3 regions of the Streptomyces sp. NPDC127595 genome follow, and region 1 is predicted to be linked to each of the others. Evidence: riboswitches for the same ligand, from Rfam matches in the RefSeq annotation. Region 1 holds a riboswitch; each other region holds the start of a gene.

Region 1 (9,929 bases):
GGCCGTGGTGCTGCGCCGCCCGGGCTGGCGCCCAGGGCCCGGCGACCGCTGGCACTCGGCGGCGTCCCTGGCCGAAGCCGCCGCGCTGCTCCCGGAGTTGGGCCGCCGGGTCTTCCTCACCACGGGCCGCCTGGGCCTGGCCGCCTTCGCGGAGCTGCCCGAACTGCACTTTCTCGTACGTACGGTGGAGCCGCCCGAGCCGCCACTGCCCCCGGACGCCGAGGTGTTGGCGGCGCGCGGTCCGTTCACGGTGGACGGTGAGAAAACCCTGCTGCGCGAGCATCGCATCGACGTCCTGGTGACCAAGGACAGCGGGGGAGAGGCGACGGCGGCGAAGCTCGTGGCCGCACGTGACCTCCGGCTCCCGGTGGTCGTCGTACGCCGACCGCGCCTTCCGGGCGGGGTGAGCGCGGTCCCGGACGTCGCGTCGGCCCTGGCGCGGCTGGACCTCGGCGCAGGCTGACAGGCGCGTCAGCCGGTTCCGCCGGACGCGGGTTCGAGCTGCCGCCCGGGCGGCAGGCCATGGGTGAGGTCCTCGACCAGCAGGCGCTTGGCGATGGAGTCGACGGCGGCGCGCAGGTCATCGCCCGAGGGGCGGCCGATGTCCTGTTCCACGCGCTGGGCGAGCCAGGTGCCCCACGCCCTGCCGATGATCCGTGCCTCCCGCTCTCCCGCCGCGGTGTGCGAGAAGAGTGAGCCGTCGCGGGTGAGATAGCCCTCCTGGACCATACGGTCGAAGACCGGTACCAGGACCTCCGGGGGCAGCCGGCGCCGGGCGGCGATCAGCCCGAGACTCGCATGGCCGACCATCCGGGTGAACAGCTCCACCTGCATCACGGCCCACGCCCCGGCCACGTCGAGGCGGGTGTCGGACTCGGTGACGATCCGGCGCGCGGTGTCCAGCTCCGTACCGCCGATGATCTTTCCGACGGCGGCTTCCAGGACGCGCTGCGAGTCGGCGCCGGCCGGGGACGCGAAGCCCTCACCCATGTCGGTCGAGCCCATCCGTGCGCTGTCGCGCAGCTGCACCTGCTTGAGGAACAGGGCCACGAAGAAGCCCAGGACCGCCACCGGGACCGTCCAGAGGAAGACGGTCTGGAGCGTGTCGGCGTACGCCCTGATGAGGGGCTCGGCCGCCGCCGACGGCAGTCTGTTCAGCGCTTCCGGGCTCTGCGAGGCCTGGGCGATCGCGGCCGGATCCGCCGCGCCGGTGCGGGTGGCCTCCGCGACGCCGTCGGCCAGGTTCGGCTTCAGTGAGTTGGTGTAGATCGTGCCGAAGACGGCCGTCCCGAAAGAGCTGCCCAGCGTACGGAAGAACGTGACGCCGGAGGTCGCGGTGCCGAGGTCGGTGTAGAGCACGGTGTTCTGCACGGCGATCGTCAGCACCTGCATGGACAGGCCGATCCCGGTGCCCAGCACGAACATGTACAGCGATTCCAGCCAGGCGTTGGAGTCCGGTCCCATCAGCGAGAGCAGATAGAGACCCACCGCCATCACCAGCGAGCCGACGATGGGGAAGATCCGGTACTGGCCGGTCTTGCTGACCACGTTGCCGCTGAAGACGGAGGCGATGAGCAGGCCGATGACCATCGGCAGCGTGCGGACGCCGGAGACCGTGGCCGAGTCGCCGTCGACGTACTGCAGATACGTCGGCAGGAACGTCATCGCGCCCAGCATCGCGAAGCCCACGATGAAGCTGAGGATCGAGCAGACCGTGAAGACTGGGTTGGCGAACAGGCGCATCGGCAGGGTCGGTTGGGCCGCGCGGGTCTCGGCCCAGCAGAACAGGCCGAGCGCGATCACACCGCCCACGAACAGGCCGATGATCATGCCCGAACCCCAGGCGTACTCGTTACCGCCCCAACTGGTCGCCAGGATCAGCGCGCTGGCGCCGATCGCGACGAACGCGATGCCCAGATAGTCGATGACGGGCCGGACCACCGACTTCACCACGGGAATGGTGCGGGCCGCGGCGATGACGACGACGATCGCGATCGGCACGTTGACGTAGAAGGCCCAGCGCCAGGTCAGATGGTCCGTGAACAGACCGCCGAGCAGTGGTCCGATGACGGTGGCCACGCCGAAGACGGCACCGATCGCGCCCTGGTACTTGCCGCGCTCCCGTAGCGGGATGACATCCGCGATCAGGGCCATGGCGGTGACCATCAGGCCGCCCGCGCCGACACCCTGGACCGCGCGCCAGAGGATCAGCATCGTCATGTTCGGCGAGAGGCCGCACAGGAAGGAACCAGTGATGAAGATGATCGCCGAGGCCTGGAAGACCACCTTGCGGCCGAACAGGTCACCGAACTTGCCGACCAGTACGGTGGCGACGGTCTCCGCCAGCAGGTAGGCCGTCACCACCCACGACATGTGTGCCGCGCCGCCGAGATCCGACACGATCGTCGGCAGGGCGGTGCCGACGATCGTCTGGTCCAGGGCGGCGAGGAGCATGCCCAGCATGATCGTCGCGAAGACGACATTGCGGCGCCGCTTGTCCAGCACCGGCGGTGCGGGCGCCTCCGCGGCGGGCGGCACGGTTTCCTCGGTGGTCGTCACATTCGTCACTTTCACATCGGAGTGCGCCATGTGCATGCGGGACGACCCGCCCGGCGTACCGGCCCCTCACCGGCCGGGCGCGCTACCCCTTCGGATGCCTGCGCAGCAGATACGTGTCCATGATCCAGCCCTTGCGCTCGCGGGCCTCGGCACGCAGACGCTCGATGCGCGGGCCCGCCTCGGCTACGGGACCTGAGACGAGGATCTCGTCGGGCGTGCCTATGTAGGCGCCCCAGAAGATGTCGATGTCCTCGTCGGCGTACTGCCGGAAGGTCTGATGGGCGTCGAGCATGACGACCACGTCGTCGACGCCGTCCGGGAAGCCCTCCGCGAGGCGGCGGCCGGTGGTGATCTGGACGGGCCGGGCGACCCGGTTGAGGCCGGTGCGGTGCCGGGCGACCAGCGCGGAGACACTGCTGATCCCGGGCACGACGTCGTACGTGAACGACACCTCGCCCCCCTCCAGGATCTCCTCCAGGATGCCGAGCGTGCTGTCGTACAGCGAGGGATCGCCCCACACCAGGAACGCGCCGCACTCCTCCTCGCCCAGCTCGTCGGAGATCAGGCGCTGGTAGATCTCGGCGCGGGCGCTGCGCCAGTCCCCGACCGCGGGCGAGTACGCCGCGCCCCCTGCGGTCCGGTCGCGGTCCGGGTCGCGCGCCTCGACCAGCCGGTACGTCCCCTCCGGTATGTGCGCGTCGAGGATGTCACGGCGGAGCTGGACGAGGTCGGCCTTCACCTCGCCCTTGTCCAGGATGAAGAACACGTCGGTGTCCCTCAGCGCCTTGACCGCCTGAAGCGTGAGCTGGTCGGGGTCACCCGCCCCGATCCCGATGACATGAATCTTTCGCACACCCAGAGTCTGCCGCACACCACTGACAGTGGGGCCACCGCGGTCAGGGCCGCACTGTCACGCTCGGCGTCCGCGCAGCCGCGGTGCCCAGGCCGTCGCGCTGATCGCCGTACCGTCCCGTTCCACGGTTCCCGCCAACTCCCTTGCCCAGGAGCCCAGTTCAGCGACGTCAAGCCCGTAGGGGCGTGCCCGGCCGGTCCCCGAAGCCCACTCCTCCACCGCCTCGGCACCGCGCCGCAGCAGCCGGGCACCGCCCGTCGTATTGCCCCTGGCCGCGTGCGTGAGCCCCACCGCGAGCTGGGCGAGGCCCCGCCACAGCGCACGCTCCTCCTCGGGGCCCGCCTTCCAGGCGTCCTCGAAGACCTCATGCGCGTGGAACGGTTTTCCGCCGTCCAGCAGCACCTGCGCCTCGGCGACGGTCTCCTCGGGGCTGCGTACGAGGCCCTCTGGCTGCCGCTCCACACCGTCCGCGCCGTACGGCAGCGGCCGCCCCAGTCCGTCACGCGGCCGGGCATTGCGCGCCCGTCCGTCCGGGTCCCGGTCCCGCCCGCCGCCCTGCCGAACCTCAGATGCCCCGCTCATACCCCGATTGTCGCGCGCCTGCGCCATTAACGGAGCAGCCCCCCGGGTGGGGTAAAGTTCTGTTCGCACGATCACGCGGTCCACCGCGGGTCGGACGCACCGGGACGTGGCGCAGCTTGGTAGCGCACTTGACTGGGGGTCAAGGGGTCGCAGGTTCAAATCCTGTCGTCCCGACGGTGCGGAGGGTCTTCGCAGGCGAGAGCCTGTGGGGGCCCTTTTCGTATGGGGCGTTTGGGGTCTTCCGGGCTGAGCGCACTGCCCTACCGCTCGGCTTTGGGCGTACGCGCCATCAGCACGCCGACCGCTTCCCCGACAGTGGAGTGTCCGTCGATGACGGATGCCACGACCTCGGTGATGGGCATCTCGACGCCGTGGCCGCGGGCCAGGTCGAGGATCGCCCGGCAGGACTTGACTCCCTCGGCGGTCTGGCTGGTGGCGACGGTCGCCTCCGCGACCGTGAGGCCCCGGCCCAGGTGCTCGCCGAAGGTTCTGTTGCGGGACAGCGGCGACGAGCACGTGGCCATGAGATCGCCCGCGCCGGCTAGCCCGGAGAACGTCAGCGGGTCGGCGCCGAGGGCGGTTCCGAGGCGGGCGGTCTCCGCGAGGCCGCGGGTGATGAGCAGCGCTGTCGCGTTGCCGCCGAGGCCCATGCCGGTCGCGAGGCCCACTGCCAGGGCGATCACGTTCTTGACGGCACCGCCGAGTTCACAGCCGACGACGTCGGTGGCCGTGTAGGGCCTGAAGTAGGGGGTGTGGCAGGCGGCCTGGATGCTCTTGGCGGCGGTCTCGTCGCGGCAGGCGATGACGGAGGCGGCGGGCCGGCGGGCGGCGATCTCCCCGGCGAGGTTCGGGCCGGAGATGACCGCGACGCGCTCGTCGGAAATACCGGTGACCTCGGTGATCACCTGGCTCATACGCAGCTCCGAGTGCGTCTCGACGCCTTTCATGAGGCTGACCACCACGGCGTGCGGTCCGATGAGGGGGGCCCAGGCGGCGAGGTTGTCGCGGAGGGTCTGGGCGGGGATCGAAAGGATCACCAGCTCGGCGTCGGTCAGGGCCTCCGCGGGGTCGGTGGTGGCGCGCAGTGTGTCCGGCAGAACGACGCCCGGCAGGTAGGCGGGGTTCTCGTGACGCGTGTTGATCGCGTCGGCGACTTCGGAGCGCCGGGCGTGCACGAGGACTCGGCTGCCGGCGTCGGCGAACACCGCCGCCATGGTCGTGCCCCATGAACCTGCCGAGAACATCGCGACCCGAGACATCTGCTTGTTCTCCCTCTGCGCCGGTCCCCGGCACCCTATCCGGCGACGGTGGGGCAGGCACCGACGAGCGTGACCTCGACGGGTTGGCGCCCGGGCTACGTGGTGAACGGCCACTGGTGTTCGTCTCTGCTCACGCCCGCTACCTTCCCCGAGGAGAAGTACAGGCTGCCGTGATTGGACACCGCCGGCGTGTACGGGGGCGAGTGCCTCGTCGGCTCGCGCCGGGTCGTCACCGCGCCCGAGGAGACGCTCGAGCCGTTCCGCGCGAAGCTCGGCGGAACCATCCAGCAACTGCGCGGCATGGGCCCACCCCGGGCTCGTCGTAGCGGGCGAACCCGCCCGTCGCTCGGCGCCGACGCCTTCGTGCTGGTCACGGAGGCGCTGCGGCGATCCGTCCGCGGAGGGTTCGGCGAGGGTTAAGGAGAAGACTTGCCCTCCGCGGCGAGCAATGGAATCCACAACAGCCAGCCCCACAGGATGAAGTCCACCACTCCGCTCCAAGCTCCGCGACGCCAAGAGGCTGGGACGGGAACGCGTCATCGCGCGCATACGGCAGCGCCACGAGGAGACCAACACGGCCTGACCTTCGAGGCGGCGGTCGCGAACGTGGGCATGGGCGCGCTTCGTTGACAGCGACCGCCCGAGTTCCGTCACCGGTGACCCAGGGGTCGCACCGGCCGCGTCACCAGGCAGGAGAGGAAGATCACGCCAGGTGACGCGGTCTTGGCCATGCACGCGACACACGGTACCGTCGGTCCGATATCGACGACGGCGAGACGGAAGCCGGTGAGAATCCGGCACGGTCGCGCCACTGTAAATGGGACGCCCCTGAGATGCTCCCTGAGTCAGACCCGTGGCCGTCGTCATGTGCACCACCGAGATGGGACGCGAACTCCCAGAGGAGGCCCTGCCATGGCGCAGCATGTCGCCCAGCCGACAACCAACACCCCTGTCATTCCGGCCAAGTTGCCGCTCAAGGACATCGCCCCCTGGGCGGTCTTCTTCGGCGTCCTGATGCTGGTTCTGCTGTACTTCGTCGGCGCTGAGCAGGGCGCCACCTCCGTCGTCTCCGGCGCGGAAGTCCACGAGTGGGTCCACGACGCCCGCCATCTCCTCGGCTTCCCCTGCCACTGACGAAGGACGCCGCGCACCTCATGAACTCCGCAACAGTGAGAAACCTTCTCGTGCGGGGCATGCTCGCCGGCCTCGGCGCCGGTGTGCTCGCCCTGATCGTCGCCTACTTCCTCGGTGAGCCGAGCGTCGACAGCGCGATCAGCTTCGAGGAAGCCCATGCCTCGGGCCACGAGCACGAGGTCGAACTCGTCTCCCGCAGCCTCCAGTCCACCGCCGGCCTCGCCGCCGGTGTGCTGATCTACGGGGTGGCCTTCGGCGGCATCGCCGCCCTCGCCTTCTGCTTCGCGCTCGGCCGCGTGGGCCGTTTCAGTCCGCGGGCGACCGCGCTGCTCCTGTCGGGAATCGCGCTGCTCGCCGTGTACGTCGTGCCGTTCCTCAAGTACCCGGCCAACCCGCCCGCGGTCGGCAACGGCGACACCATCGGCAAGCGGACCACCCTGTACCTGCTGATGATGGTGCTCAGCGTGCTCCTCGCCGTCGCCGCCACCATCCTGGGGAAGCGGCTCGCCCCGAAGGTGGGCACCTGGTACGCGACCGTCTCGGCGGTGGCCGCCTTCGCTGTCGTGATCGGACTGGCGTACGCGTTCCTGCCCGTCATCCAAGAGGTGCCGGCCGACTTCCCGGCCACCGTGCTGTGGCGCTTCCGCGTCTCGGCGCTGGCCATACAGATCACCCTGTGGGGTGGCTTCGGGTTGGTCTTCGGTGAATTGGCCGAGCGCTTGCTCCATCCCAAGCCTGCGACGGCGACAGCGGGACGACCGGTCGCCGCCCCCAATTGACAGACCCGTCAAACGAGTCAGGGCCCACGGAACCATCCGGGGGCCCTCTCGCGTTTCCCGGGCACTGACACGGAAACCGCCACCGATATCGCCGCCGCCAATACCAATACCGATACCGATACCGACAAGGACGCGGACGTCATCGGACCACGGACCATGAGCCACGGAACGGACCGATCAGACGGGGACCACCTGGGCGGGGAGCGGAGGAACCGAGCGGCCGGACGACCCCAGCCGCGCTGGGAGGCAGCGAGGCGGTCGCCCTGACCGTGCAGGAGTGCGAGCAACTCATCCAGCCCGTCGCTAGTCCTTGCCGCCGAAGGTCCGGAGAATGCGTTCGGCGGCGAGTGTGGCCGTCAACTCGCCGTCCCTGACCTGCTGTTCGAGGGCCGGTGTGAGGGCTCGTACGGCCGGATCGGCGTGCAGGCGGCCCAGGAGCTCGTCGCGGACCATCGTCCAGGTCCAGTCGACCTGCTGGTCACGGCGTTTGGCGGCGAGCCTGCCGGTCGAGTCGAGGAGCGTGCGGTGCTGTTCGAGGCGGTCCCAGACGGTGTCCAGGCCGGCCGACTCGCGGGCGCTGCAGCTCAGTACGGGCGGCGTCCAGGCAGCGTCCCTGCCGTGCATGAGCCGGAGCGCGCCTGCCAACTCCCGTGCGGCTGCCTGCGCGTCGCGTTCGTGCGGGCCGTCCGCCTTGTTGACGGCGATCACGTCGGCCAGTTCGAGGACGCCCTTCTTGATGCCCTGGAGCTGGTCGCCGGTGCGGGCGAGGGTCAGCAGGAGGAAGGAGTCGACCATGTTGGCGACGGCCGTCTCGGACTGGCCGACGCCGACCGTCTCCACCAGCACCACGTCGTAGCCCGCGGCTTCCATCACCACGATCGACTCGCGGGTCGCCTTGGCGACCCCGCCCAGGGTGCCGGCGGTGGGGGAGGGCCGGATGAAGGCCGCGGGGTCGACGGCCAGGCGTTCCATCCTCGTCTTGTCGCCCAGGATCGAACCGCCCGTACGGCTGGAGGAAGGGTCCACCGCCAGCACCGCCACCCGGTGTCCGAGCGCGGTCAGCATCGTGCCGAAGGCGTCGATGAACGTCGACTTGCCCACGCCCGGTACGCCACTGACGCCGATCCGCCGTGCCCGGCCGCTGTGCGGGAGCAGCTCGGTCAGCAACTCCTGGGCGAGCGCCCGGTGCTGGGGCCGGGTGGACTCGACGAGGGTGACGGCGCGGGCGACGAGCGCGCGCTTCCCGTCGAGTACCCCTTTGACGTAGGTGTCGAGCTCGATCACAGGTCATGCCCGAGATCGTCCGAGAGCCGCTGGACGAGGTCGTACGCCGCGTCCGGGATCACCGTCCCTGGCGGGAAGACGGCGGCCGCACCCATCTCCAGCAGAGTCGGTACGTCCTGCGGAGGGATCACCCCGCCCACGACGATCATGATGTCCTCGCGGCCCTCCGCCGCCAGCTCCTCCCGCAGTGCCGGTACGAGGGTGAGATGGCCCGCGGCCAGCGAGGACACCCCGACGATGTGCACGTCCGCCTCGACGGCCTGGCGCGCCACCTCGCCCGGGGTCTGGAACAGCGGGCCGACGTCCACGTCGAAGCCGAGGTCGGCGAAGGCGGTGGCGATCACCTTCTGGCCGCGGTCGTGACCGTCCTGGCCCATCTTGGCGACCAGGATGCGCGGGCGGCGTCCCTCGGCCTCCCCGAAGGCGTCCACGAGTGTGCGGGTGCGGTCCACGGACGGGGACTCGCCGGCTTCGTTGCGGTACACACCGGAGATCGTACGGATCTGGCCCGCGTGCCGCCCGTACACCTTCTCCAGGGCGTCGGAGATCTCCCCGACGGTGGCCTTGGCGCGGGCCGCGTTCACCGCGAGCTCCAGCAGGTTGCCCTCGCCGCCGGCCGCCCGCGTCAACGCGTCCAGCGAGTCCTGGCAGGCCCGCTCGTCGCGCTCCGCCCGCAGCCGCCGCAACTTCTCGATCTGCTGGGTCCGTACGGAGGAGTTGTCGACCTTGAGGACATCGATCTTCTCGTCCGTCTCCACCCGGTACTTGTTGACGCCGATGACCGGCTGGCGGCCCGAGTCGATCCGGGCCTGGGTGCGGGCCGCCGCCTCCTCGATGCGCAACTTGGGGATGCCCGCGTCGATGGCCTTTGCCATGCCGCCCGCCGCCTCGACCTCCTCGATGTGCTGCCAGGCGCGGCTCGCGAGGTCGTACGTCAGCTTCTCCACGTACGCGCTGCCGCCCCACGGGTCGATCACCCGGTTCGTGCCCGACTCCTGCTGGATGAGGAGCTGCGTGTTGCGGGCGATACGCGCCGAGAAGTCGGTGGGCAGGGCGAGTGCCTCGTCCAGGGCGTTGGTGTGCAGCGACTGGGTGTGGCCCTGGGTGGCCGCCATCGCCTCCACACACGTACGCGTGACGTTGTTGAACACGTCCTGCGCCGTCAGCGACCAGCCGGAGGTCTGTGAATGGGTGCGCAGGGAAAGGGACTTGGCGTTCTGCGGGTCGAACTGCCTGACCAGCTTCGCCCAGAGCAGGCGCGCCGCCCGCATCTTGGCGATCTCCATGAAGAAGTTCATGCCGATCGCCCAGAAGAAGGACAGCCGGGGCGCGAACGCGTCGACATCCAGGCCGACTTCGCGCCCCGCCCGGATGTACTCCACACCGTCCGCGAGCGTGTACGCCAGCTCCAGATCGGCCGTCGCGCCCGCCTCCTGGATGTGATAGCCGGAGATCGAGATGGAGTTGTAGCGCGGCATC
Region 2 (9,929 bases), on a different contig from region 1:
GGTCTGGCGTTCGTCCAGCCCGGCGTCCCCGGGATCGTGCTCGTCATCGCCGTCCAGTTCGGCCTGGTGACCTGCATCGGCCTGTTCAACCCGGTACTGGCCACCTACCGCCTCGACCACACCGCCCCCGACCGGGTCGCCCGCACCCTCACCGCATGGTCGGTCAGCAGCAGCGCCACCATCGCGACCCTGACCGCCGCGTGGGGCCTGCTCGCCGCCGTCACCAGCCCGCGCACCGCCATCGCACTCGCGGGAGTCCTCCTCTTGGCCACCCCGCTACTGCTACCGCGCCACGAGTCCTCGCCCCAGGACAACCTCACCGCCGAGACCGAAACCCCAGAAGCCGTCGACCGCTTCTGAGCCCCGGACGGTCCCGTCCCGATGACTACATCCACCACCTGAACGTAGTCCACTTGCGCCGTGGCCAGGTGACCCCGCCCCGATCCTCAAGTGACTGTCGGGCCGCCCGCTCGCTTCTCCCCAGGGCTGGAGCTGGCCGAGTCAGGCCATGAACCATCAACGCGACGGGATCCGACAGTCAGCAACGAACCGCATCCAAGCCGCCTAGTCGCGCTTGGGCCAGATCGGGCCCTGGTCGGTCCAGATGACGCCCTTGTTGCGGCACAGGCAGAAGGGGTGGCCGATCGGGTCGGTGTAGACCTGCCAGCCGTAGCCATCGGGGCCGATGAAGTCCTGCCGTAGCGTCGCGCCGAGGTCGAGGACGCGGCGCTGCTCGGACTCGATCTCGTCCACTTCGAAGTCGAGGTGGAACTGCTTGGGGTGCTCGCTGTCGGGCCACTGCGGAGCGCGGTAGTCGTCCACCTGGATGAATGCCAACTCGATCTCGCCGAACTGGATGCCGGCCCAGTCCTCGGAGCTGCCTTCCTTGATCGGACGGCCCGTCACCTCGGAGTAGAAAGCCGCCAGCTTCATCGTGTCCGGGCAGTCGACAATGAAATCGGTGAGTCGCAGCATTCCGCGATCTTGTCACAAGCTCACATCCGCAGGTGCGGACCAGCAGCGGACTTCGGCGGAGCCGCTTAGCGGGCGAACGCGTCCATCAGGGTATCGATGCGCAGGCGCAGGTCGGCGGAGGTCGCGCCAGTGATGACGACGGAGACCTCGTTGCCGCCGAGCGTTCGCGAGACGGATGTCGAGGGAGTGGGACACACCGGGCAGGGCCAGGAGTACCAGGCGTCGGGGTCCTCGTCGTCAGTGGGTGCGAGGCCGATGGAGATGACGTCCCAGTCCGTGTCGTCGAGGTGGGTGCCGTTGTAGCGGGCCAGGGACTTCAGGAAGGAGCGGAGGTGGGGGCGCCAGATCCAGCCGTCCATCCGGTCCGACTCGGTTTCCGGATCGGCCACTTCGTCCGCCGAGTCCGCCGAGGTGTTCATGCGCAGGCCCGCGCTCACCGCGTGCCAGTCCAGCTGGTGAGGTGCAGGCCCGCCCAGAGGTCGAGGCCGCTGCAGGCATGGTGGGGGCCGTACGCGGCCGTGGGGAGTTGCGGAACGCGTCTGCAGCCGGTCTCGTCGAGGCGGTAGGGGGCGTCGAACGCCGCTTCCCAGCGGGCGAGTTCCGGAGAGAAGCGCTCCTGGGCCTGCACCACCCCGACCCCCAGATGCCGAGCTATGTCCTCCCAGGAACTCCCCCGTTCCCGCTCGTAGACCACGGCCAGGGCGAGCGTCCACTCCGCGAGTTCGGTCAGCTCGAGGGCCTGGCTCACACGACCGCCGGGACCGCTGTTCGCATCGTTGCGAGTGGCGACCAGCCCGCCGGCGCGGTCGGCAACGGTGACCGCGGCCCGGCTGAGGGCGAGGCGGCCGAGGGCGTCTCGGGAGTAGGCGCGGCGGTCGTCGTCGTAGGGGGTCGTTTCGGGTGGGGTCACGGGGCTCAGGGTTCCATGCGCCCATGTGTTCGTCGCTGCGATTTTTCGGCGGCATCGGTACAGGAAACAGAAACGTCCGGGCCGGCCCCTGCGGGCCCGCCCGGACGTCACTGATCACATGGTGCGGATGAATCAGACCAGGTCGAACCGGTCCAGGTTCGAGACCTTGACCCACGCGGCGACGAAGTCGTTCACGAACTTCTCCTTCGCGTCGTCGCTGGCGTAGACCTCGGCGACGGCGCGCAGCTCGGAGTTGGAGCCGAAGACCAGGTCGGCGCGGGTGCCGGTCCACTTGACCTGGCCCGAGGCGTCACGGCCCTCGAAGGTGTTCTGATCCTCGGAGGTCGCCGACCACGTCGTGCCCAGTTCGAGCAGGTTGACGAAGAAGTCGTTGGTGAGGACCTCCGGGGTGGTGGTGAAGACGCCGTGCTTGGAGTCCCCGTAGTTCGCACCCAGGACGCGCAGGCCGCCGACGAGGACCGTCAGCTCGGGCGCGCTCAGGTTCAGCAGGTTCGCCTTGTCGATCAGCAGGTACTCGGCCGGCAGGCGGTTGCCCTTGCCGAGGTAGTTGCGGAAACCGTCGACGGTCGGCTCGAGCGCGGCGAACGACTCGACGTCCGTCTGCTCCTGCGTGGCGTCCACGCGGCCCGGCGTGAAGGGGACCTCGACGTCGAAGCCGGCGTCCTTGGCGGCCTTCTCGACACCCGCGGCACCCGCGAGGACGATCAGGTCGGCCAGCGAGATCTGCTTGCCGCCGGCGTTGAAGGACGTCTGGATGCCCTCCAGGGTGCGCAGCACCTGCGCGAGCTGGTCCGGCTCGTTGACCTCCCAGCCGATCTGCGGCTGGAGACGGATACGCGCACCGTTGGCGCCGCCGCGCTTGTCGCTGCCACGGAAGGACGAGGTCGCCGCCCACGTGGTGGAGACGAGCTGGGAGACCGACAGACCCGAGGCGAGGATCTGGGCCTTGAGGGCGGAGATGTCCGCGGCGTCGACGAGCTCGTGGGTCACCGCGGGGAGCGGGTCCTGCCACAGCAGCGTCTCGGACGGAACCTCGGAGCCGAGGTAGCGCACGATCGGGCCGAGGTCGCGGTGGGTCAGCTTGAACCAGGCGCGGGCGAAGGCGTCGGCGAACTGGTCGGGGTTCTCGTAGAAGCGCCGCGAGATCTCCTCGTACGCCGGGTCGATGCGGAGCGCGAGGTCCGTCGTCAGCATCGTCGGAGCCTTGGTCTTCGACGGGTCGTGCGCGTCGGGGATGGTGCCCGCGCCCGCGCCGTCCTTCGCGACCCACTGGTTGGCGCCGGCGGGGCTGGACGTCAGCTCCCACTCGTAGCCGAACAGGTTCTGGAAGAAGTAGTTGCTCCACTGGGTCGGCGTCTGCGTCCAGGTGACCTCCAGGCCACTGGTGATCGCGTCGCCGCCCTTGCCGGTGCCGTAGCTGCTCTTCCAGCCGAAGCCCTGCGCCTCGATCGGGGCGGCCTCGGGGTCGTCGCCGACGGCGTCCGCCGGGCCCGCGCCGTGGGTCTTGCCGAAGGTGTGACCGCCCGCGATCAGGGCGACCGTCTCCTCGTCGTTCATCGCCATCCGGCGGAAGGTCTCACGGATGTCGCGGGCCGCGGCCAGCGGGTCCGGGTTTCCGTTCGGGCCCTCGGGGTTGACGTAGATGAGGCCCATCTGGACGGCGCCGAGCGGGTTCTCCAGCTCGCGGTCGCCGGTGTAGCGCTGGTCGTCGAGCCAGGTGGTCTCGGGACCCCAGTAGACGTCCTCGTCGGGCTCCCAGACGTCCGCGCGGCCGCCGGCGAAGCCGAAGGTCTCGAAGCCCATCGACTCCAGGGCGACATTGCCCGTGAGGATCATGAGGTCGGCCCACGAGATGCTCTGGCCGTACTTCTTCTTGACCGGCCACAGCAGACGGCGGGCCTTGTCCAGGTTGCCGTTGTCCGGCCAGCTGTTGAGGGGGGCGAAGCGCTGCTGGCCGGCGCCGGCGCCGCCGCGGCCGTCGCTGATGCGGTAGGTGCCCGCGCTGTGCCAGGCCATACGGATCATGAACGGGCCGTAGTGCCCGAAGTCGGCCGGCCACCACTCCTGCGAGTCCGTCAGCACCTCGGCGATGTCCGCCTTCACGGCGGCGAGGTCGAGGGTCTTGAACGCGGCGGCGTAGTCGAAGTCCTCACCGAGGGGGTTGGACACGGCAGGGTTCTTCGCAAGGATCTTCAGGTTGAGCCGCTCCGGCCACCACTGGCGGTTTCCGCCGCCCTGGGTCGGGTGCGGGGCTCGGTCGTGCGCGACCGGGCAGCCACCGCCGCCCTCCGTTTTCGCGTCTGTGACGATTGCGTCGTGGTTCTCAGTCATGGGAATCCTTCCGGACCTGGCGGATCACGGTGCTCAGGAACTGCGGGCGGTGGAACGGTCGGGCGGGGGGTACGAAGACTGGGGTGGGCGGCGGCGGAGTCGGGATGACCGGCCTCGCCGACCTGCGGAGGGCCTCACATACGACCGAGAGGGAGATATGGCTCGCGCGACCGCGCATCCCGGAGGGGATGGATCGCCTCGAAGCCGAGGTGGTCCCGTCACGTCTCTGTCTCATGCCGTACTGGAGTCTTCCTGTCCCTTGGCTATCGCCGGAACCGATCCTACGATGGACCGAGTCCAAGTCAAGAAGCGGGCCAAGCCCATATCCAACCGGGACCCGGACGTCCACCGGTAAACTCCGGGCATCCCACTGAACCTGAATAGGTGAACCGATATGAGTGACCTGCTGGAGCGACTGCGAGGACGTGGCTGGCGGATGACCTCCCAGCGACGTGTCGTTGCGGAGGTCCTCGACGGCGAGCACGTCCACCTCACGGCCGACGAGGTGCACGCCCGCGCGGCACAGCGACTGCCGGAGATCTCCCGCGCGACCGTCTACAACGCCCTGGGCGAGCTGGTCTCCCTCGGTGAGGTGCTCGAGGTCTCCACCGACGGCCGCGCCAAGCGCTACGACCCGAACGCCCACCACCCCCACCAGCACCTGGTGTGTTCCAACTGCGGCACCATTCGCGACGTCCACCCGGCCGGCAATCCACTGGCCGACCTCCCGGCGGAGGAGCGCTTCGGCTTCACGGTCTCCGAGGTCGAGGTCACCTACCGCGGACTGTGTCCCTCCTGCGCCTAGACCGGCATCGGCCCTTGGTCCTTGGCCTTCGCCCGTTTGTTACGCTCGGGGCGCGTCCCGTGGGGGAAGTCCGGTGAGAGTCCGGCGCTGACCCGCAACGGTAAGCGTGGCAGGCCGTTTCGGTCCGTCGCGTGAGCCCGATTACCCGCGGGGTGGCATGTGACCCGATGACGCTCGCCGCGGACTGCGAGAGGGGACCGCACGGTTCGGCTGTGCTGCCCATCCCTTGCTTGTGTTCACGAGGCGGCCCGAGGCTTAGGACCCGCCGCCCGTGCGCCGAATACCCGTCGTGCCGCTGGTGGTTGGGCTGGCGCTGTTGCTCTGTCTGTCGCTCCTCTGCGGGGTCGGGCTGGGCGCTTCGGGGATCGGGTGGGGGCGGGTACTGCGGTTTCTGTGGGCCGGGGTGACCGGCGGCGGTATCGAACCCGGTGACGTCGCCCCGTACACCATCGTCTGGGAGATCCGGCTGCCGCGTGTGGTGCTCGCCGCCGTCGTCGGTGCCGGGCTCGCGGCCGTCGGCGTCGCCGTACAGGCCATGGTGCGCAACGCGCTCGCCGATCCGTTCGTGCTCGGGATCTCCTCCGGCGCCGCCGTGGGCGCCAACGCCGTCATCCTGCTGGGCCTGTTCGCCGGTCTCGGGGTGTGGGCGCTGTCCGTCGCCGCCTTCGGGTCGGCGCTGGCCGCCATGGCGCTCGTCTACGCGGTGGCCAGATCACCGCTCGGGCTCACGCCGCTGCGCCTGGTGCTGACGGGGACGGCACTCGCGTACGGCTTCGAGGCCCTCACCACCATCATGGTCTTCGGCGCGGCCCGCGGTGAGGCCGCCCGGTCGGCGATGATGTGGCTCCTGGGCAGCCTGGGCGGCGCGACCTGGGAGAAGGTGCCGCTGGCCGCCGCGGTGGCGCTCGCGGGGTGGGCCTGGCTGCTGCGGCGGGCCGAGTCGCTGAACGCCCTCGCCATGGGCGACGAGACCGCCGCCGCGCTCGGCGTGCCGCCCGGGCGGTTGCGCCGGGAGCTGTTCCTCGTCACGGCCGGCGTGACCGGATGTGTGGTCGCCGTCAGCGGGGCCATCGGGTTCGTCGGACTGATGGTGCCGCATGTCGTACGGATGCTGGTCGGCGCCGATCATCGGCGGGTACTGGTGGTGGCGCCGCTCGCCGGAGCCGTCCTGCTGGTGTGGGCCGATGTGCTGTCCCGGCTGCTGCTCGCCCCGTGGGAGCTGCCGGTCGGCGTGATCACCGCCGTGGTCGGCGTGCCCGCCTTCCTGCTGCTGATGCGGCGCGGCGGCTATGCGTTCGGAGGGCACTGACCGATGCGGCTCGATGTGGAGGGCGTGTCCGTCGACGCCGGTGCCGTCCGGCTCGTGGACGACATTCGACTGAGCGTGGGCAGTGGGGACTTCGTCGGTCTCGTCGGGCCCAACGGGAGCGGCAAGTCGACGCTGTTGCGGTGCGTGTACCGGGCGTTGCGGCCGGCGGGCGGGGTGGTGCGGCTCGACGGGGACGACGTGCACACGATGGACCCGCGGGCCGCCGCCCGGCTGCTCGCCGCGCTGCCGCAGGAGTCGTCCGCCGAGTTCGACTTCACCGTCGCCGAGGTGGTCGGGATGGGGCGGCTGCCGCATCAGGGTCGTACCGCCAAGGAGGACCGGGCGATCTGCGCCGACGCCATGGCCCGTACCGGAGTCGCGCATCTCGCTGAACGCGGCTTCCTCGCGCTCTCCGGTGGCGAGAAGCAGCGCGTCCTGATCGCGCGGGCGCTCACCCAGCAGCCGCGCGTGCTGGTCCTGGACGAGCCGACCAACCACCTCGACATCGCCCACCAGTTGGACGTGCTGTCGCTGGTCCGGGGCAGTGGCCTGACCGTGCTGGCCGCCCTGCACGACCTCAACCTCGCCGCCGCCCACTGCGATCTGCTGTACGTGATCGACGGGGGCCGGGTCGTCGCGTCGGGCCCGCCGCACGACGTGCTCCAACCGGCGCTGTTGGCCGAGGTGTTCGGGGTCCGCGCCCATCCCGTGCGCCATCCGGAGACCGGTGCCGTGCAGTTGCTCTTCGACCTTCTCCCCTCGGCCCGATAAAGGAACTCCTCGTATGCGCAAGCCCGTTGCAGCAGCCGTGTGTCTCGCGACCCTCGCCACCGGATGCGGCGCCCAGGTCGAGACAGCGGAGTCGAAACCCGCGTCATCGGCCGTCACCCTCACCAACTGCGGCCAGAAAGTGACGTACGAGAAGATCCCCGAACGGGTCGTCACGAACGACGTCGGTATCACCGAGATCATGTTCGCGCTGGGCCTGGAGGACCGCATGGCCGGGTTCGCCATGCCCGACGACAAGGGCGATCTGACCGGCGTGCCCTGGAAGGACGGCTACGACGAGGTGAAGTGGCTGTCCAAGCAGCAGCTCACCCAGGAGAACGTCCTCGACGCCCGCGCCGACCTGGTCTTCGCCGGCTGGAACTACGGTTTCCGCGAGGACAGCGGCTTCACCCCGGACGCCCTGAAGAAGCTCGGCATCCCCTCGTACATCCTCACCGAGTCCTGCCGCAACGGCCGTACCGACTCCTCGCGCGGCATCATGCCGCCGCTGGACGCCCTGTACGCCGACCTCACCAACCTCGGGAAGCTCTTCGGCATCGAGCAGCGGGCGGCCACGCTGGTCGCGGACTTCAAGGAGCAGGTCGCCGCCGTGCAGGCCGAGGCCCCGACGGGCGCGGACCGGCCGAAGGTCTTCCTCTACGACAGCGGCCAGGACCAGCCGTTCACCTCCGGCCGGTACGCCGCCCCCGAGGAGATCATCAGCAAGGCGGGCGGCGTGAACATCACGCACGACCTCAACGACTCCTGGACGACGGTGGGTTGGGAGACCGTCGTCGAGCGCGACCCGGACGTCATCGTGATCTGCGACTACGGAGACGTCAGCGCCGAGGAGAAGCGCGAGTTCCTGCTGTCGTACGCGCCGTTGCGGAACGTCTCCGCCGTCAAGAACAAGCGGATCTTCGTCCTGGACTACGTCGACCTCGTCGAGAGCCCGCGCAACCCTTCGGCCATCGACCACCTGGGCGCCTATGTGCGGACGGTGGCGGAGACCGACGCCGCCTCATAGTCCCCACTCAGGTGGTGAAGCGCCGCACATACCCCCGCTGCCACGGCGTCTCCACCGCGTGCCGGTCGTAGTGGCGGCGTACGAAGTCCACGGCCTCGTCCGCCGGAACGCCGTCCAGGACCGCGAGACACGCCAGCGCCGTCCCGGTCCGCCCCCGGCCGCCACCGCAGGCCAGCTCGACACGGTCGGCGGAGGTGCGGCTCCAGGCGTCGGTAAGCAGTTCGACCGCGCGGGCCCGGTCGGCGGGCAGGCGGAAGTCCGGCCAGCGCAACCAGTGCGCCTCCCAGGGGACTTCGGGCGGCTGCTTGCCGAGGAGGTAAACGGCGTACGTCGGTGCAGGGCCGTCGGCGGGAAGCGGGCGGCGCAGCGCGCGGCCTCGGACCAGGCGGCCGGAGGGGAGGCGCAGGACGCCCGCGCCGTTCGGGTTCCAGGGCTCGGTCACGAGGCTCAACTTACCCCGCGTGACTCCTGCGCGGCCCGCGCTTCGATGCCGCGGAAGTGGACGGCCATGGCCCGCTCCGCGCCCTCGATGTCGTGGGCGCGCAGGGCGGTGACGATGTCGCGGTGGCGGCGGACGGTGACCTCGGGTGCCGGGTCGTCGGTCCAGCCGCGGATGCCGGAGACGCGGCGGAAGACGGTCCAGAAGGCGCCGAGGAGCTGGGGGACGAGAGCGTTGCCGAGGGAGGCGTACAGCAACTCGTGGAATTCGCGGTCGAGTTCGGCGAAGGGGCCACCGCTGTCCGGGCCCTTCGCCTCCACCCCGCCCGCGGTCTCCATCCTCGTCACGACCGATTCGAGCCGGTCCAGCTCCGCGTCGGAGAGCGTGCCCGCGACCCGGCGGATCAGCCCCTCCTCCAGCACCTCGCGGACCTGGAGTATCTCGGCCAGCGCGCTCGCGTCGTCGCTGGGCCGGGCGAGGGTCCGGAAGGTCAGGCCGTCCACCAGCGGTGTCAGCGAGGCCTCGCCGACGTACGTGCCGTAGCCGTGCCTTATGTCGACTATGTCGAGGGCCTGAAGGGCCTTGAGGGCCTCGCGGACGGAGTTGCGGCTGACACCGAGGTCCTCCATCAGCTCCGTCTCGGTGGGCAGCGGCGCACCGGCCCGGAGTTCGCGGTCGAGGATGAGCTGCATCACCTCGCGCTGTATCTGGCCGCCCAGCCGACGCTCGGGCCTGCGCCGGCCTCCGGTCTCCTCGGGCATGCGCCGCATCGTACGCTCGCTGGACATCCGACGTCCCACCTCCGGAATGAAGAAACGTCAATCAGCAATTGACCAGTCGTCAATTAGGCCTATTTCTCTGTGCCATTGGTCGCACCTTTGGAACATACGCCATTCGTGTGTGTTCTCTTGACCCCCCTTTCGCCCCCTCTTATGGTCACGCTGCCCCCTATGACGTAGGACGTCGTATCTCCCCCCGCCCGGACCACTCACTGGACCACTCCTCACTGGAGGAACCGTGCGCGACGTGACCCCCACTCCGGCGCTGCACCGCCGGTCGTTCCTGAAGTACACCGGCGCGCTGGGCGCGGCCGCCGCCGTCTCGTCGTCGCTGTCGGCGTGCTCGTGGGGGCCGGAGTCCACGAACGACACCGGTGGCGGAGGCAGCGGCGGGAACGGGACGCTGACCGCAGTCATCGGCTACGGGAACGACGGCAGCTGGGATCCGACGCAGACGGCGTCCGCCTTCTCCATGGCCGCCAACAACCACATCTACGAGGGCCTGCTCGACACGGACCCGATCTCCCGCGAGCCGTACGCCGCCCTCGCCACCCAGGTTCCCGCC
Region 3 (9,929 bases), on a different contig from region 1:
CCACGAGTGGCGCGTCGACCGGCAGCTCAGGGCGGCGGCCGCGCAGCGGTCCGGCCCCGCCTCGGCCGGCCGCGGTCTGCGCGGACTCACGACGAACGATGTCGCGCGTGCGGCGTGAACGGCGACGAAAACGCGTCGTGAGCATCGACGAAAAAAGTGACCGCCCCCGGCCTCACGGCCCGGGGCGGTCACTGTTCAGTGGCCGTAACTAGAAGTCCTCGTCCAGATCGACGGTGCCTTCCACCGCCACCTGGTACGCGGACGCACGGCGCTCGAAGAAGTTGGTCAGCTCCTGGACGCCCTGGAGCTCCATGAACGAGAACGGGTTCTCCGAGCCGTACACCGGAGCGAAGCCCAGGCGCTGGAGGCGCTGGTCGGCCACACACTCCAGGTACTGGCGCATCGAGTCGGTGTTCATGCCCGGCAGGCCCTCACCGCACAGATCCCGCCCGAACTGCAGCTCGGCCTCGACGGCCTCCCGCAGCATGTCGGTCACCTGCTGCTGGAGCTGGTCGTCGAAGAGCTCCGGCTCCTCCTTGCGGACGGTGTCGACGACCTCGAACGCGAAGGACATGTGCATCGTCTCGTCGCGGAACACCCAGTTGGTGCCGGTCGCCAGGCCATGCAGGAGACCCCGGCTGCGGAACCAGTAGACGTACGCGAAGGCGCCGTAGAAGAAGAGGCCCTCGATGCACGCGGCGAAGCAGATCAGGTTCAGGAGGAAGCGGCGGCGGTCGGCCTTGGTCTCCAGGCGGTCCAGCTTCTCGACCTCGTTGATCCACTTGAAGCAGAACTCGGCCTTCTCGCGGATGGAGGGGATGTTCTCCACCGCGTCGAAAGCAGCCGCGCGGTCGTCCGGATCGGGCAGGTAGGTGTCAAGGAGCGTCAAGTAGAACTGGACGTGCACCGCTTCCTCGAAGAGCTGGCGGCTCAGGTACAGCCGCGCCTCGGGGGAGTTGATGTGCTTGTAGAGGGTCAGCACCAGGTTGTTCGCCACGATCGAGTCGCCCGTCGCGAAGAACGCGACCAGCCGGCCGATCATGTGCTGCTCGCCCTCCGACAGCTTCGCGAGGTCGGAGACGTCCGAGTGGAGGTCGACCTCCTCGACACTCCAGGTGTTCTTGATGGCGTCCCGGTAGCGCTCGTAGAAGTCCGGGTAGCGCATGGGGCGGAGGGTGAGTTCGAAGCCCGGGTCGAGAAGGTTCTTCTGGGGGGTGCTCACTGGCAGGCCTCGCATGATTCGGGGTTTTCGAGGGAGCAGGCGACGGCGTCCTCGTCGGGGGTCGCCTGGACGGGGATGGTCTTTTCGGGCTGGGCCTGCGCCTGCGCCGCGCGGGCGATGCGGGTCGCCGGGCGGGAACGCAGGTAGTACGTCGTCTTCAGGCCCGACTTCCAGGCGTACGCGTACATCGAGGAGAGCTTGCCGATGGTCGGCGTCTCCAGGAAGAGGTTCAGGGACTGCGCCTGGTCGAGGAACGGGGTGCGGGCCGCGGCCATGTCGATCAGGCCGCGCTGCGGGATCTCCCACGCCGTGCGGTACAGGTCGCGGACGTCCTGGGGGACCCAGGTGAAGCCCTGCACCGAGCCGTTGGACTCGCGCAGCGCCTCCCTCGTCTGCGCGTCCCACACGCCGAGCTGCTTCAACTCGGCCACCAGGTAGGAGTTGACCTGGAGGAACTCGCCGGAGAGCGTCTCGCGCTTGAACAGGTTCGACACCTGCGGCTCGATGCACTCGTAGACGCCCGCGATGGAGGCGATGGTGGCGGTGGGCGCGATGGCGAGGAGGAGCGAGTTGCGCATGCCGGTGGTGGCGATACGTTCCCGCAGGGCCGTCCAGCGCTCCGGCCAGGTCAGCTCGGTGTCGTAGTGGTCCGGGTGCAGGACACCCCTGGCGGTCCTTGTACGGGACCAGGCAGGCAGGGGTCCGTTGCGCTCCGCGAGGTCCGCGGACGCCTCGTACGCGGCGAGCATGACGCGCTCGGCGATACGGGTGGAGAGCGCCTTGGCCTCCGGTGAGTCGAAGGGCAGGCGCAGCTTGAAGAAGACGTCCTGGAGGCCCATCGCGCCGAGGCCGACCGGGCGCCACTTGGCGTTGGATCGGCCCGCCTGCTCGGTCGGGTAGAAGTTGATGTCGACGACCCGGTCCAGGAAGGTGACTGCGGTGCGGACTGTTTCGTCGAGGCGGTCCCAGTCGATGTCGCCGGCCGTCGTGTCGACGAACGCGCCCAGGTTCACCGAGCCCAGGTTGCAGACCGCCGTCTCGCCGTCGTCCGTGACCTCCAGGATCTCCGTGCAGAGGTTCGAGGAGTGGACCGTGTGGCCCGGCTCCGCCGTCTGGTTGGCGGTGCGGTTGGCGGCGTCCTTGAAGGTCATCCAGCCGTTGCCGGTCTGCGCGAGGGTACGCATCATGCGGCCGTAGAGGTCGCGGGCGGGGATGTTCTTCTTGGCGAGGCCCGCTTCTTCCGCCTTGCGGTAGGCCGCGTCGAACTCGTCGCCCCACAGGTCGACCAGTTCCGGCACGTCGGACGGGGAGAAGAGGGACCACAGCGCGTTTTCGTTCACCCGGCGCATGAACTCGTCCGGGATCCAGTGCGCCAGGTTCAGATTGTGCGTACGGCGGGCGTCCTCACCGGTGTTGTCGCGCAACTCCAGGAACTCCTCGATGTCGGAGTGCCAGGTCTCCAGGTAGACCGCCGCCGCGCCCTTGCGCCGGCCGCCCTGGTTCACCGCGGCGACCGAGGCGTCGAGGGTCTTCAGGAACGGGACGATGCCGTTGGAGTGCCCGTTCGTGCCGCGGATCAGTGAACCGCGGGAGCGGATACGGGAGTACGACAGGCCGATGCCGCCCGCGTGCTTCGAGAGGCGCGCGACCTGGTGGTAGCGGTCGTAGATGGAGTCCAGCTCGTCCAGCGGGGAGTCGAGGAGGTAGCAGGACGACATCTGGGGGTGGCGCGTACCGGAGTTGAAGAGGGTGGGGGAGGAGGGGAGGTAGTCGAGGCGGCTCATGAGCCGGTAGAGGGCCTCGACTTCGGTGAGGGCGCGCGTGGTGTCGTCCTCCGCCAGGCCGGACGCCACGCGCAGCATGAAGTGCTGGGGCGTCTCGATGACCTTGCGGGTGATCGGGTGGCGGAGGAGGTAGCGGCTGTGCAGCGTGCGCAGGCCGAAGTAGCCGAAGCGGTCGTCACCTTCAGTGTCGATCAGAGTGTTGAGGCGGGCCTTGTGCAGGCGTACGAAGTCCGCGGTGCGGTCCGCGATGAGGCCCTCGCGGTGGCCGACTGTGACCGAGTCGGAGAAGGTCCGCACGCCTTGTGAGGCGGCCTCGGCCGCGATGCTGATCGTCAGCAGTCGGGCGGCCAGTTTCGAGTAGACGGGGTCCTCGGAGATCAGGCCCGCCGCGGACTCGGTGGCCAGCTCGCGCAGTTCCGCGTTGTCCGCGCGTGCGGACCGGCCGCGCAGGGCGGCGGCGGCGACCCGGCCGGGGTCGGCGCCGGGGAGGTCGGCGGTGAGGTCCGTCAGGGTCCGCAGCAGTGCGGCACCGGGGCCGTCCGTCTCCACCGGGGCCTGCTGCGTAGTCGCTGAGGCCGGGTCGACTGGCGCGATGGTCACGTGGGGCTCTCCCTCGCTGGGCACGGGGCCTTGGGGAGGGCGGCGGGGCACACGAGCGCACGCCTTCTGACAGCGATGCGCCGCGTCCACCGGCCCATTCCGCGAGGCCCGGACGTCATGTCACCCGGGCCGGCCGGCCCGGGCACACTGTCGGCAGGTCCTCGGACTGGACTCCGTACGCGAACGAACGCGCATAAGTACACCGTTGCGGGACAGTTCCGGATTCACACCGGATTCCCCTGCGGCGACAGCGAGCATGAGCATACATCTTGTGCCGGGTCTCGGTAGTACCCCCACATGTTGTGTCGTGTCGGCTTCGGAGGGTGTCAGAGGGGCAACTCGTAGGTGAGGAGCAGGATGTCGTCCAGGTGGGGGACGGGGTTCCAGTCGCGCTGCGGGTTGCGGGTGAAGCCGAGGCGTTCGTAGATGCGGTGGGCCGTGTGCATGGTGCGCTGGGTGGAGAGAACGACGCGTTCGCAGCCGTCGGTGGTGCGGGCGCGGGCTATGCAGGCGCGGACGAGGGACTCGCCGGCTCCTCGGCCGCGGGCCGGGCGGGCGACGGCGAGCATGCGGATCTCGGCCTCGCCGGGGCGGGCGATGTCGGACATGGGGCCGCCGGCCGGTACGAAGGTCACGCCGCCGAGCAGTTGGCTGCCTTCGACGGCGACGAGCACCTCGGCGGCCGCTGCCCGTTTGGCGACGTCCCGTAGCTCGGCGAGGTATCCGTCGCTCTCGCCGAAGTCGAGCAGGCCGTCGCCCAGGTAGGCCTGCGCGGTGATCTCGCCGACGGTGTCGTAGTCCTCGGGGCGTGCCCGTCTGATGACGATGTCCATGGGGGGCAGTGTGCCGGAGGGTGCGGTCAGGGGGCTGCCGGATTTCGCCGCCGTCGTGGGTCGGGGCCGTACCGGAGCATCCGTCCTCGGTCTGGCGCGGAATCGTTTACCCAAGAGGGGAACGGCGTTGACGCGCCAGCCGCTGCGGGCGGACGTTCCGGCACGTCCCCTTCTGCCGGTGGGGCGTGGCAGCAGCCACCAGCAGCACGTCCGGGGGAGGTCTCAGCCGGGGGTACGGGTTTCAGCCCGTCCGGCGTTTGAGGAAGAGCGCGTTCAGCGTGATTGCGGGGGTCTGGGGGCGGCCCCCAGGTGCGGGATGGGTAGGGGCGGAGGGGGCGAGAACCCCCACGGCCCCTACCCGGTGGTCAGTGCGTTGTTCCCGCCGTGGCCGGCGGGAGTTCTACCTGTACGCCCTTGTCGCCGGCGTCTGCCGTGTAGTCCTCGGGGCTGGTCTCGTCGATGCCGTCGGGGGCGTTGAAGGCGCGGAGGGCGAAGGTGAGGACGACGGTCACCAGGACGTTCAGGACGAACGCCGTCAGGCCGATGTAGCCGATCTCGCCGATGCCGGGGATCTCCTTGGAGCTGCCGCCGAAGTGCTTCTGGGTGGGGGAGGCCACGCCGTACGCGGCGAGGGTGCCGTAGAGCATGCCGACGGCCCAGCCCGCGAGGAGGGCCCAGCGGTGGAACCAGCGGGTGAAGAGGCCGCCGACCAGGGCCGGGAAGGTCTGCAGGATCCAGATGCCGCCAAGGAGCTGGAAGTTGATGGCGACCGTCTTGTCCATGGTGAGGACGAAGACGAGGGCGCCGACCTTCACGAGGAGGGAGACCAGCTTGGAGACCTTGGTCTCCTGGGCGGGCGTCGCGTCCGGCTTGATGAAGTCCTTGTAGATGTTGCGGGTGAAGAGGTTCGCCGCCGCGATGGCCATGATGGCGGCGGGGACCAGGGCGCCGATGCCGATCGCCGCGAAGGCCACGCCCGCGAACCAGTCCGGGAACATGTTCTCGAAGAGCTGGGGGATGGCGAGTTGGGCGTTCTCCACCTTCACCCCGGCCGCGATCGCCATGAAGCCGAGCAGGGCCAGGAGGCCCAGCATGAGGGAGTACAGGGGGAGGATCGTGGTGTTGCGCCGGATCACCTCGCGGCTGCGGGAGGAGAGCGTCGCGGTGATCGAGTGCGGGTACATGAACAGGGCCAGCGCCGAGCCCAGGGCGAGGGTGGCGTACGTCCATTGGCCCGCTGCGGCCGGGACGGTTCCGCCCGCGCCGGCTGCCGTGTATTTGTCGTTCGCCGCCTTGAAGATCTCGTCGAAACCGCCCAGCTTGATCGGGATGTAGATGATGGCCACCGCGATCACGATGTAGATCAGGGTGTCCTTCACGAACGCGATCATGGCGGGGGCGCGGAGGCCCGAGGAGTAGGTGTATGCCGCGAGCACGCCGAAGGCGATCAGGAGGGGGAGGTCCTTGACGAACCAGTTGGTGTCGTCGCCGCCTCCTACGCCCATGACGTCCAGGACCGCCTGGATGCCTACCAGTTGGAGGGCGATGTACGGCATCGTGGCGAGGATGCCGGTGACCGCTACGGCGAGTGAAAGGCCCTTCGAGCCGAAGCGGCCTCTCACGAAGTCCGAGGTCGTCACATAGCCGTGCTTGTGCGACACCGACCAGAGGCGGGGGAGGAAGGTGAAGATCAGCGGGTAGACGAGGATCGTGTACGGCACGGCGAAGAAGCCGGCCGCGCCCGCCGCGTAGATCGCCGCCGGCACGGCCACGAAGGTGTACGCCGTGTAGAGGTCGCCGCCCAGCAGGAACCAGGTGACCCAGGTGCCGAACGACCGGCCGCCCAGGCCCCATTCGTCCAGGCTCTGCTCGTCGGCCGCCCTGCGCCAGCGTGCGGCGAGGAAGCCCATGACCGTGACGGCCAGGAAGAAGAAGATGAAGACGGCGAGTGCGACGCCGTTCACGCCGTCGTTCATGCTCCGGCACCCCTCTTGCGGGCGCGCTGGTCACGCTGCCACAGCTTGTACGCGGTCATGGTGAGGGCGGCCGAGATGAACACCCAGAGCATTTGGTACCAGTAGAAGAACGGGATCCCGATGAAGGCCGGGTCGGTCTTGGCGTACGAACCCACCCACAGCATCGCTACGAACGGCGCGAGCAGGCAGAGGCCGATCACCACCCGGACCGGTGTCACCACCGGTGGCTTCACTTCAGGCGCATCTGACATATGGCGGCTCCGTCCCCTCGCTGATCACCTGTGTAACGCGCAGGCAATCTAGGCGACGAAGTCCGGTAAGCGGAACCCCTGTCCGTATGTCAGTCTGCAAATGGCGTCCGGATAGCCGTATATGCGTCCTCAGCAGCAGCGGAACCCCTGCCGGGGGTCCTTCTCCTGGCGGTCCGTTCGCATCCGCTCGAACTCGCGCCGGGTGGGGAGGGGTGTGGCGGGGTGGTCTTCTCGGATGTGCGCGATATGGCGGTCGTATGCTGATTCGTCCGTCAATTCCCTTACATACCAACGGATTCCGTTAATCGCTTTGTGTAGCGCCGACCGCATCGCGTTCCTCCGCCCTCTCCTGTTTGGTCGGGATCAGGCCGGCCGGGGCGATGATCTTCGACTTCACGTACGGCGCCTCGGTCAGGGTGGAGAGCGCGGGGCGGCGGATGTGGCGGATGCAGACCCTGGCCGCGTCCGCGATCACGACGATGACCAGGACGGCCAGGACCGCCGCGAGGACGCCGTCCACCGTGGAGTTGGTGACGACCGTGTGCATGTCGTCCATGTTCTTGGCCGGTGACAGGACCTTGCCGGCGTCGATGCCGTCCTGGTACACCGAACGCTGCTTGAAGAAGCCCACGCGCGGGTCGCTGGAGAAGACCTTCTGCCAGCTCGCGGTGAGGGTGACGACCGCGTCCCAGAGGAGTGGAATCCCTGTCACCCAGGCCCACTTGAGGCGTCCGGACTTCACGAGGAGTGTGGTGCAGACCGCCAGGGCGACCGCGGCCAGGAGCTGGTTGGAGATACCGAAGATCGGGAAGAGCTGGTTGATGCCGCCCAGCGGTTCGTGGACGCCGACCCAGAGGAAGTAGCCCCACAGCGCGCACACGATGCCGCTGGTGATGACGAGGCCGGGCTTCCAGCTCACGTTCCTGAAGGGCCGGTAGACGTTGCCCAGCATGTCCTGGAGCATGAACCGGCCCACACGCGTGCCCGCGTCGAGGGCGGTCAGGATGAACAGTGCCTCGAACATGATGGCGAAGTGGTACCAGAAGGCGCGCAGACTCCCGCCTGTGACCTGGGAGAAGATCTCCGAGACGCCGAGGGCGAGAGTGGGTGCGCCGCCCGTGCGGGAGAGGAGGGTCGCTTCCTCCACCTGTTCGGCCGCCTTCGCCAGGTCCGCGGGTGAGATGGTGTAGCCGAAGTTCGCGACTGCTTGGGACGCGGATTCGACCGTGGTGCCGATGACCCCGGACGGCGCGTTCATCGCGAAGTACAGGCCCGGGTCGATGATGCTGGCCGCGACCAGCGCCATCACGGCGACCGACGACTCCATGAGCATGGAGCCGTATCCGATCATCCGGATCTGTGTCTCCTTCTGGATCATCTTCGGCGTCGTACCGCTGGAGATGAGCGAGTGGAAGCCCGACAGTGCGCCGCACGCGATGGTGATGAAGACGAACGGGAAGAGCGAGCCGGCGAAGACCGGGCCGTCGCCCCGCGAGGCGAAGTCCGTGACCGGGTCCATTTTGAGGGTGGGCAGCGCGATGACCACGCCGAGGGCGAGCAGCGCGATCGTGCCGATCTTCATGAAGGTGGAGAGGTAGTCGCGGGGCGCGAGGAGCATCCACACGGGGAGGATCGAGGCGATGAAGCCGTACGCCACCATCCAGATGACCAGGGTGGCGGGGGCGAGGGTGAAGGTGTCGGCCCAGGAGGACTCGGCGACCCAGCGGCCCGCGATCAGCGCGAGCAGGAGAAGTGCGACGCCGATCAGGGAGACTTCGGAGACCCGGCCAGGGCGCAGTACCCGCAGGTAGAAGCCCATCAGGAGGGCGATCGGGATGGTCATCGCGATCGAGAAGGTGCCCCACGGCGACTGTGCGAGCGCGTTGACGATGACCAGGGCGAGCACGCCGAGCAGGATGATCATGATGGCGAAGGTGGCGACCAGCGCGGCGGCCCCGCCGAACGGGCCGATCTCCTCGCGGGCCATCTGCCCCAGCGAACGGCCGTCGCGGCGCGTGGAGAAGAACAGGACGACCATGTCCTGCACCGCCCCCGCGAAGATCACGCCGACGATGATCCAGATGGTGCCGGGCAAGTAGCCCATCTGCGCGGCCAGTACGGGGCCGACGAGCGGGCCCGCCCCCGCGATCGCGGCGAAGTGGTGGCCGAGCAGTACGCGCCGGTCGGTCGGATGGAAGTCGATGCCGTCGTTGAGTCGCTCCGCCGGGGTCGCCCGGGTGCTGTCGAGCCTGAGCACCCGGTAGGCGATGAACTTCGAGTAGAAGCGATAGGCGATGGCGTACGAGCAGAGCGCGGCGGCGACCATCCAGGCGGCCGACACCTCCTCGCCCCGCGCGAGTGCGAGTACGGACCAGCCCGCGGCACCGACCAGCGCGACGAGGGTCCAGATGACGATGGATCGAGTGTTCGCGGTGCGCACCGGGTCGTCCTCCCGTCCATGCGATGACGGGAGGACCGTAGAACAGGAAGAGGAGCAGCGCTACACCTCCTGCGTCACCCCAAGTGGTTTATTCCTGGGGGTGCTTGATACCGGCTAGTCCTGGGAGAGCTTCATACCGACCAGTCCTGGGGGTGCGTGATAGCGGCTAGTCCTGCGGGCGCTTCAGGCGGGCCACGAACTTGTAGCGGTCTCCCCGGTACACCGACCGCACCCACTCCACCGGCTCGCCGTGTCTGTCGAGCGAGTGGCGGGAGAGCATCAGCATGGGCAGGCCGACGTCGGTGCCGAGCAGGCCGGCCTCGCGCGGGGTGGCCAGTGAGGTCTCGATGGTCTCCTCGGCCTCGGCGAGGTGGACGTCGTACACCTCGGCGAGCGCGGTGTAGAGGGAGGTGTACTTGACGAGCGACCTGCGCAGGGCGGGGAACCTCTTCGCGGACAGGTGGGTCGTCTCGATCGCCATCGGTTCGCCGCTCGCCAGGCGCAGTCGCTCGATGCGCAGGATGCGGCCGCCCGCGGTGATGTCGAGCAGGCCGGCGAGGGTCTCGTCGGCGGTGATGTAGCCGATGTCCAGGAGCTGGGAGGTGGGTTCGAGGCCCTGGGCGCGCATGTCCTCGGTGTACGAGGTGAGTTGGAGCGCCTGGGAGACCTTCGGCTTGGCGACGAACGTACCCTTGCCCTGGATGCGTTCGAGGCGGCCCTCGACGACGAGTTCCTGGAGGGCCTGACGGACGGTGGTGCGGGAGGTGTCGAACTCCGCGGCCAGGGTGCGTTCGGGCGGTACCGGGGTGCCCGGCGGGAGCGT

Evidence for each region. Region 1 has a riboswitch for cobalamin ahead of ACFVKT_RS02165 (CbtB-domain containing protein). Riboswitches for the same ligand answer to the same signal wherever they lie in the genome.
Region 2: it holds a riboswitch for cobalamin, as region 1 does, so the genes downstream of both, ACFVKT_RS17090 (FecCD family ABC transporter permease) here and ACFVKT_RS02165 (CbtB-domain containing protein) in region 1, are expected to answer to the same signal.
Region 3: it holds a riboswitch for cobalamin, as region 1 does, so the genes downstream of both, ACFVKT_RS16935 (ribonucleoside-diphosphate reductase subunit alpha) here and ACFVKT_RS02165 (CbtB-domain containing protein) in region 1, are expected to answer to the same signal.

The regions. Positions count from the first base shown of each region.
Region 1 is NZ_JBHXWK010000001.1:486,260-496,188, forward strand. It holds gene ACFVKT_RS02130 (cobalt-precorrin-6A reductase) at 1-463, shown strand, start outside; gene ACFVKT_RS02135 (MDR family MFS transporter) at 472-2,559, opposite strand; gene cobF (precorrin-6A synthase (deacetylating)) at 2,642-3,412, opposite strand; gene ACFVKT_RS02145 (DUF309 domain-containing protein) at 3,470-3,994, opposite strand; tRNA gene ACFVKT_RS02150 (tRNA-Pro) at 4,095-4,168, shown strand; gene ACFVKT_RS02155 (NAD(P)H-dependent glycerol-3-phosphate dehydrogenase) at 4,255-5,253, opposite strand; gene ACFVKT_RS02160 (hypothetical protein) at 5,428-5,673, shown strand; cobalamin riboswitch at 5,989-6,130, shown strand; gene ACFVKT_RS02165 (CbtB-domain containing protein) at 6,166-6,387, shown strand; gene ACFVKT_RS02170 (CbtA family protein) at 6,408-7,166, shown strand; gene meaB (methylmalonyl Co-A mutase-associated GTPase MeaB) at 7,470-8,450, opposite strand; gene scpA (methylmalonyl-CoA mutase) at 8,447-9,929, opposite strand, start outside.
Region 2 is NZ_JBHXWK010000005.1:2,135-12,063, forward strand. It holds gene ACFVKT_RS17060 (MFS transporter) at 1-360, shown strand, start outside; gene ACFVKT_RS17065 (VOC family protein) at 565-975, opposite strand; gene ACFVKT_RS17070 (hypothetical protein) at 1,041-1,412, opposite strand; gene ACFVKT_RS17075 (hypothetical protein) at 1,409-1,885, opposite strand; gene katG (catalase/peroxidase HPI) at 2,018-4,237, opposite strand; gene ACFVKT_RS17085 (Fur family transcriptional regulator) at 4,632-5,042, shown strand; cobalamin riboswitch at 5,058-5,210, shown strand; gene ACFVKT_RS17090 (FecCD family ABC transporter permease) at 5,314-6,351, shown strand; gene ACFVKT_RS17095 (ABC transporter ATP-binding protein) at 6,355-7,122, shown strand; gene ACFVKT_RS17100 (ABC transporter substrate-binding protein) at 7,136-8,146, shown strand; gene ACFVKT_RS17105 (protein-tyrosine phosphatase family protein) at 8,154-8,588, opposite strand; gene ACFVKT_RS17110 (FadR/GntR family transcriptional regulator) at 8,594-9,355, opposite strand; gene ACFVKT_RS17115 (ABC transporter substrate-binding protein) at 9,603-9,929, shown strand, end outside.
Region 3 is NZ_JBHXWK010000004.1:615,167-625,095, reverse strand. It holds gene ACFVKT_RS16945 (hypothetical protein) at 1-118, shown strand, start outside; gene ACFVKT_RS16940 (ribonucleotide-diphosphate reductase subunit beta) at 209-1,237, opposite strand; gene ACFVKT_RS16935 (ribonucleoside-diphosphate reductase subunit alpha) at 1,219-3,606, opposite strand; cobalamin riboswitch at 3,741-3,900, opposite strand; gene ACFVKT_RS16930 (GNAT family N-acetyltransferase) at 3,933-4,439, opposite strand; gene mctP (monocarboxylate uptake permease MctP) at 4,805-6,415, opposite strand; gene ACFVKT_RS16920 (DUF3311 domain-containing protein) at 6,412-6,666, opposite strand; gene ACFVKT_RS16915 (CstA-like transporter-associated (seleno)protein) at 6,796-6,996, opposite strand; gene ACFVKT_RS16910 (carbon starvation CstA family protein) at 6,968-9,106, opposite strand; gene ACFVKT_RS16905 (GntR family transcriptional regulator) at 9,273-9,929, opposite strand, start outside.